One region of the Pseudomonas sp. LBUM1655 genome, then DNA from elsewhere that is predicted to be linked to it. Evidence: predicted binding sites of a transcription regulator. Region 1 holds the regulator's gene; each other region holds the start of a gene.
The links. The regulator FliA, encoded in region 1, starts transcription of late flagellar genes. The targets are predictions, from matches to a motif close to CTAAAGTTTNNNNNNNNNNNGCCGNTAA.
Positions count from the first base shown of each region.

Region 2: a site for FliA is predicted at 1,290-1,317, ahead of ACA074_RS13675 (methyl-accepting chemotaxis protein). Genes of this name have one in related genera too.
Region 3: a site for FliA is predicted at 1,117-1,144, ahead of ACA074_RS20985 (methyl-accepting chemotaxis protein). Genes of this name have one in related genera too.

Region 1 is NZ_CP166801.1:1,783,005-1,785,271, forward strand. Features, by position in the region: gene fleN (flagellar synthesis regulator FleN) at 1-719, shown strand, start outside; gene fliA (RNA polymerase sigma factor FliA) at 716-1,456, shown strand; gene ACA074_RS07995 (chemotaxis response regulator CheY) at 1,623-1,994, shown strand; gene ACA074_RS08000 (protein phosphatase CheZ) at 2,012-2,267, shown strand, end outside.
Region 2 is NZ_CP166801.1:3,058,859-3,061,125, reverse strand. Features, by position in the region: gene ACA074_RS13685 (DUF1294 domain-containing protein) at 1-312, opposite strand, end outside; gene ACA074_RS13680 (undecaprenyl-diphosphate phosphatase) at 309-1,139, opposite strand; gene ACA074_RS13675 (methyl-accepting chemotaxis protein) at 1,445-2,267, shown strand, end outside.
Region 3 is NZ_CP166801.1:4,693,207-4,695,473, reverse strand. Features, by position in the region: gene ACA074_RS20990 (transporter) at 1-982, opposite strand, end outside; gene ACA074_RS20985 (methyl-accepting chemotaxis protein) at 1,258-2,267, shown strand, end outside.

The DNA of each region.
Region 1 (2,267 bases):
GGGTCATGCTGCTGGACGCCGATCTGGGGCTGGCGAACGTCGACGTTCTGCTGGGCCTGACGCCCAAACGCACGCTGGCCGACGTGATCGAAGGCCGCTGCGAGCTGCGCGACGTTTTGTTGCAAGGCCCGGGCGGGATCCGCATCGTGCCCGCTGCGTCCGGCACTCAGAGCATGGTTCACCTCAGCCCGGCGCAACATGCCGGTCTGATTCAGGCCTTCAGTGACATCGGCGACAATCTCGACGTTTTGGTGATCGACACCGCTGCGGGTATTGGTGACTCGGTAGTCAGTTTTGTTCGCGCCGCGCAAGAAGTGTTGCTGGTGGTCTGCGACGAGCCGACCTCGATCACTGACGCTTACGCCCTGATCAAGTTGCTCAATCGCGATTACGGCATGAACCGCTTCCGCGTCCTGGCCAACATGGCCCAGAGCCCGCAAGAAGGTCGCAACCTGTTCGCCAAATTGACCAAGGTCACGGATCGTTTTCTTGACGTGGCCCTACAATACGTCGGCGCCGTGCCTTACGACGAAAGCGTGCGCAAGGCGGTGCAGAAGCAGCGTGCGGTCTATGAAGCCTTTCCGCGCTCCAAGTGCGCGCTGGCGTTCAAGGCGATCGCCCAGAAGGTCGACACCTGGCCGCTGCCTGCCAACCCGCGCGGCCACCTTGAGTTTTTCGTCGAACGCCTCGTGCAGCAAACGGCAGGGCCTGTGCTATGACCGCCAGCGGTATGAATTACTACAAGAAGTCGGCACGTGACGCGCAGTACGAATTGATCGAGCGTTACGCGCCACTGGTAAAACGCATTGCCTATCACCTGCTGGCGCGATTGCCGGCGAGTGTGCAGGTCGAGGATCTGATCCAGGCCGGGATGATCGGTCTGCTCGAAGTCTCGACCAAATATGACGCCAGCAAAGGCGCCAGTTTCGAAACGTACGCGGGCATTCGAATCCGCGGCGCGATGCTCGACGAAGTGCGCAAAGGGGACTGGGCGCCACGCTCGGTTCACCGCAACACCCGTATGGTCAGTGACGCGATTCGTGCAATTGAAGCTAAAACCGGCCGTGATGCTAAAGATCACGAGGTTGCGGCCGAACTCCAATTGAGTCTCGACGATTACTACGGGATTTTGAATGACACCCTGGGCAGCCGCTTGTTCAGTTTCGACGACCTGTTGCAGGACGGCGAACACGAAGGGCTGCACGAGGATGGCGCCAGTGCTCATCTTGAGCCGTCACGCGATCTGGAAGATGAACGCTTCCAGGCAGCGCTGGCGGACGCGATTGCCAATTTGCCGGAGCGTGAGCGACTGGTGTTGGCGCTGTACTACGACGAAGAGCTGAACCTCAAGGAGATCGGTGAAGTCCTTGGCGTCAGTGAATCGCGGGTCAGCCAGTTACACAGCCAGTGCGCGGCCCGTTTGCGGGGGCGTTTGGGGGAGTGGCGAGCGCGCTGAAGGCAGTGTGGGGACACTGCGAACGAGGCTGGTGCGGTGATAAACGGCACCGGTCTTGCTCTGTTGTGCTCCAGACAGTCTTCGAGTGCTGCGCCGATTGATTGAAGTGGCGCGTCCAGGTGCTGGGCGCGTTTAAGACTGCTTGGAGGTCGAATTGAACAAAGACATGAAAATCCTCATCGTTGATGACTTCTCAACGATGCGGCGGATCATCAAGAACCTGCTGCGGGATCTTGGGTTCACCAACACCGTAGAGGCCGACGATGGCGTCACCGCCATTCCGGTACTCAACAGCGGCAGCATCGACTTTCTGGTAACGGACTGGAACATGCCGGGCATGACCGGTATCGATCTGCTGCGTCACGTGCGTGCCGATGAAAAACTCAAGCACCTGCCAGTGCTGATGGTGACCGCTGAAGCCAAGCGCGAGCAAATCATCGAGGCCGCTCAGGCCGGTGTGAACGGCTACGTGGTCAAACCTTTCACGGCTCAGGCGTTGAAAGACAAAATCGAGAAGATTTTCGAACGCATCGGCTGATGACGCGCGGGGGAGCTATGGAGCATAACGAATCTTCACAGGGCGATTTTGAATCGACCCTGAAAAAACACGCGGTCGAACTGGTCGAGAGCCTTGAAAAAGGCAGGTTCGGCGACGCTGTGCAACTGATCCATGAGCTCAATCAGACCCGTGACCGCGGCCTGTATCAGGAAGTGGGCAAGCTCACACGCGAACTGCACAGTGCGATCGTCAACTTCCAGATCGATCCGCACATGCCGCAGGCCGAGGAAGTGTCGCAAATCACCGACGCCA
Region 2 (2,267 bases), 1.3 Mb from region 1:
GAACACTTGCTGGGCGACCAGTGCGCCCGGCCACCCTCCGGCCAGTTCCACTGCGTGGAGGATGTTTTCCGGCGTGCGCCACGCATCGGTGCGAGCCTTGCGTTTGTCGGCCCAATACATAAAGAACGCCAGCACGCTGACGACGCCATACGCCGCCAGCGGGACCAGCGAGATCCCGCGCAACCACATCGACAGCGATCCGAACACCGGCAGCGCGCAGACAATCAGCAGCACCAGCAGCTTCAGCTTGAGGTTTTGAATACTGCCACCGGACGGGCGACCTTCAGGGCGGCGTGCGCGGGAATCATTCATGGCTTGGCCGCCGACCAGTCCACCCAGCCAAACTGCCACGTCGCCAGAATGACCAGGCCGAACACGATCCGGTACCAGGCAAATGCCGCATAGCTGTGGCTGCCGATGAACTTGAGCAACCCACGCACGGCGATCATGGCGAAGATGAACGCGGTGACGAACCCGATGGCAAACACCGGGAAGTCCGCCGGCACAAACAGATCGCGGTACTTGTAGCCCGAGTAAACCGCAGCACCGACCATGGTCGGCATCGCGAGGAAGAACGAAAACTCGGTGGCTGTTTTGCGCGACAGGCCGAACAACAGGCCGCCAATGATCGTCGAGCCGGAACGCGACGTGCCGGGAATCATCGCCAGGCACTGGGCGAAACCGATTTTCAGCGCGTCCATCCAGCGAATCTCATCGACCGTTTCCGCGTGCACCTCATGCTGACGCTGCTCAGCCCACAACATGATGATGCCGCCCACCACCAGCGCAGCAGCGACGGTGATCGGGTTGAACAGGTACTCGTGGATCAGATCGGCAAAGATCACGCCCAGCACCACGGCGGGCAGAAAAGCGATCAGCAGGTTGGCGGTGAAACGCCGCGCGCTGGGTTGCGTCGGCAAGCCAACCACCACATCGAGAATCTTGCGACGAAACTCCCAGACCACCGCGAGGATCGCGCCGAGCTGGATGATGATGTTGAACGCCATGGCTCGTTCGCCGCCGAAGTCGAGCAAGTCGGCAACGATGATCTGGTGTCCGGTACTGGAAATGGGCAAAAACTCCGTCAGCCCTTCTACAACGCCTAGTATCAGTGCCTGCAAGGCCATCCAAAGATCCATCAATCCCCCAAAGAGCGATGCACGCCGGCATGCCCCGATAGTATTTTTCTTTCGTTCACTGCGATCAGCGTAGCTGGTTGTTGCTGTACCGATTCCGCGCACACAGGATCCACACGAAACAGTCAAAATTCCGTGAAATAGCAACTTGGATTCAGGTTTTCACGCGCGGGGCCGAAATCCTAACAGACAAGCCTTAATAGCGCTGCCGCGTTATACGACTTGGGTCGCGTATGCCCGCCCACGGAATCGTGGTTGGATGCTGGCGGTCGTTTATTACAAGAAAAAGAATCCGGAGTGACAGCGTTATGAACAGCTTGCGCAGTGTGTCGATCAGCCGACGCTTGTGGCTCATCTTGATTGTGGCGGTGGTCATGTTGCTGACCTTGGGCGTGTTGATGCTCAAGCAGATTCACGACGACCTGTATCAAGCCAAGGCCCAGAAAACCCAGCACGTGGTGCAGACCGCCAGTGGTTTATTGACGTACTACCACGATCTGGAAACAGCTGGCACCCTGACCAAGGAAGCCGCGCAGAAACAGGCACTCACCGCCATTCGGGGCCTGCGTTACGACCAGAGCGACTATTTCTGGATCAACGACCTCACGCCCGTCATGGTCATGCACCCGACCAATCCCAAGCTTGAAGGCCAGAATCTCTCGGCGATCCGCGATCCGGATGGCTTTGCCGTGTTTAACGAAATGGTCGCCATCGCCAAGAGCAAAGGCGCCGGCATGGTCGATTACCGGTGGCCGAAACCGGGCGCCAGTGAGCCGGTGGCTAAAACCTCCTACGTGAAACTGTTCGAGCCTTGGGGCTGGGTGCTCGGTTCCGGCGTTTATGTCGATGATGTGCAGGCCGAATTTCAGGGCCAAATGATCAAGGCGACGGTGATCGGCCTGGTGATTGCCCTGATCATGGCATTGCTGGTCATCATGATCGCGCGCAGCATCGTGCGCCCGTTGCAGGAAACCGTGAACGCCATGGCCAACATCGCCAGCGGCGAAAGCGACCTCACCCGCAGCCTCGATACCCACGGCAAGGATGAAGTCACGGAACTCGCACATCACTTCAACGCCTTCACCGCCAAATTGCGCGGAGTGATTGGTGAGTTGCAGGTGTCGGCCAGTG
Region 3 (2,267 bases), 2.9 Mb from region 1:
TCACGGTAAACGTCGCCACCAGCGCGACCAATATCCAGAACCCCTCCGGATCTTGCGACAACGGCACGCCCCCCACATTCATCCCGAAGAAACCGGCAATGATATTGATCGGCAGCGCCAGCACCGTCACCACGGTCAGGGTGAACAGCGTGCGGTTGCTCTGTTCGTTGAGGTTGGCGGCGATTTCTTCCTGAAGCAGTTTGATCCGCTCGCCGAGGGCAGTGAGGTCGTTGATGATCAGCGCAAATTCCTCGGTGGATTTGCGCAACTCCTTGACGTCCTCCTTCTGCAACCACGGCGGCGGGCGATTGAGCAGACGCAGTAACGAACCCGGCTCCAGCGCCAACAGCCGCTGCAAACGCACCAGCACCCGTCGGTGGGCGCCGAGTTCGGCACGGTTGGTCGACAGCCGCGATGAGAGCAATTCGTCCTCGATCTGATCGACGCTGAGGCTGGTCTTGCGCACGATCTGCGTCAGCACTTCGCCCTGATCGCGCAGCAGGTGCACGAGCAATTCCGAAGGCGAGCGAAAGCGCTCACCGGCCTTCACCGACGAACGCAATTTATCCACCGAATGCAGCGGTTGCAGGCGCGCACTGACGATCAGTTTGCTGCGCACGCACACCCACAGCGTCGACACATCAGAAGAGACCATGCTGCTGAGGTTGAACACCACGTCGTTGACCACCGCCAGCAATGCCGAGTCGACATGTTCGATGCGCGTCGAACGCGAGCCTTCGTGCAGCGCCTCAAAAAACTCGTCGGGCAATTGCAGATGGCTTTTCATCCAGCGCTCGCACGCCGCGTGCGCCAGGTTCAGGTGCAGCCAGAGGAATGCGCCGCTGTCGCTGTCGTCCTGCAGGCAGCGCAGTGCCGTCGCCGAATCGACCTCGCGGCCACGCTCACCGGGCAGAAAACGAAAGCCGTAGAGCAAGCCAAACAGGTCAGGATCGCGATGACTGATATCGAGGCTGTGGTTCATGAAGGCTCGCTGCGAGGTTGGCGTGAGACAGGGAATTCACAGATTCACCTGAACCGCATCATCGCAATGTCACATGACGTTTGTGTGACGGCAAAATGACGTCAAATCAGCGACTTACCGGCGGTCGGATTTTTCTCAAGAAGCGCTCTGGAACGCCGATCACAGGTGCATTAGGTTGCGCGCCATTGGCCATGGGCCAAGGTTCGCTGACAGGGAAGTCCGCACCATTTCACGCTCGTTTCGGGCGTGCCTCATCCCTGTCTTGAGTACCTGCGATGCTGCAAAAATCCCTGAGAGCGCAAATTCTCGCCCTGCTGAGTGGCAGCCTGTTGGCGATGCTGTTGATCGCGCTGGCCTGTTTCCATTTCCTGTCCAACGGCGTGCAAAGCTACAGCCAGTTGATCGCAGGCCCCTTGCACACTTCGCAACTGATCGACGAAGCCAACCTGCAATTCAAGGTGCAGGTGCAGGAATGGAAAAACGTCCTGCTGCGCGGCAAGCAACCGGCAGACCTGGCCAAGTACTGGGGCCAGTTCGAAGACCGTCAGCGCGATGTGCAGAACATCCTCGGCGAATTGGCGAGCCAGAAAGGTATCGAGCCAAGTCTGAAAAACCGTATCGATCGTTTGCGCGACGAGCACCGTCAGTTGGGCGCTGCTTACCAGAAGGGTCGCGACGCCTATGTAGCGGCGGGCGGCGATCCAACGGCGGGAGACGTCGCTGTCAAAGGCGTCGACCGCGCGACCAGCGAGCAGATGAGCGAACTGGTGACCGAGTTGCGCAAACAGGGCACCGAGCAGTCGGCGCTGATCAGTGCCGAGGCTGATCGCACGGTATTGCTAGGCACCCTGGTGATGCTTGCTTCAAGTTTGTTGATTGGTCTGCTCAGCTTGTGGCTGGTCAACCGCAATCTGGTCGATCCGATCCGTAAGCTGATTGATTACGTGACCCAGTTGAGCCGAGGCAAATTGGCTGAGCGCGTCTCCAGCGACCGTCAGGATGAATTGGGCAACCTCGCCGCTGCCGCCAATACGCTGCGCGATTTCCTCGCTGAAACCTTCACCCGTTTGCAGCGCAGTGCCAGTGACCTGGACAGCGCCAGCGGCGAGTTGAACGCCATCGCCACCACCATGGCCGGCGGCACCAACGAGCAATTCAACCGCACCGATCAAGTGGCCACGGCAATGAACGAAATGTCTGCCACCGCCCAGGAAGTGGCGCGTCACGCCGCCGATGCGGCGCGCGCTGCCGACGATGCCGACCAGTCCGCCCAGCAGGGTGAAAA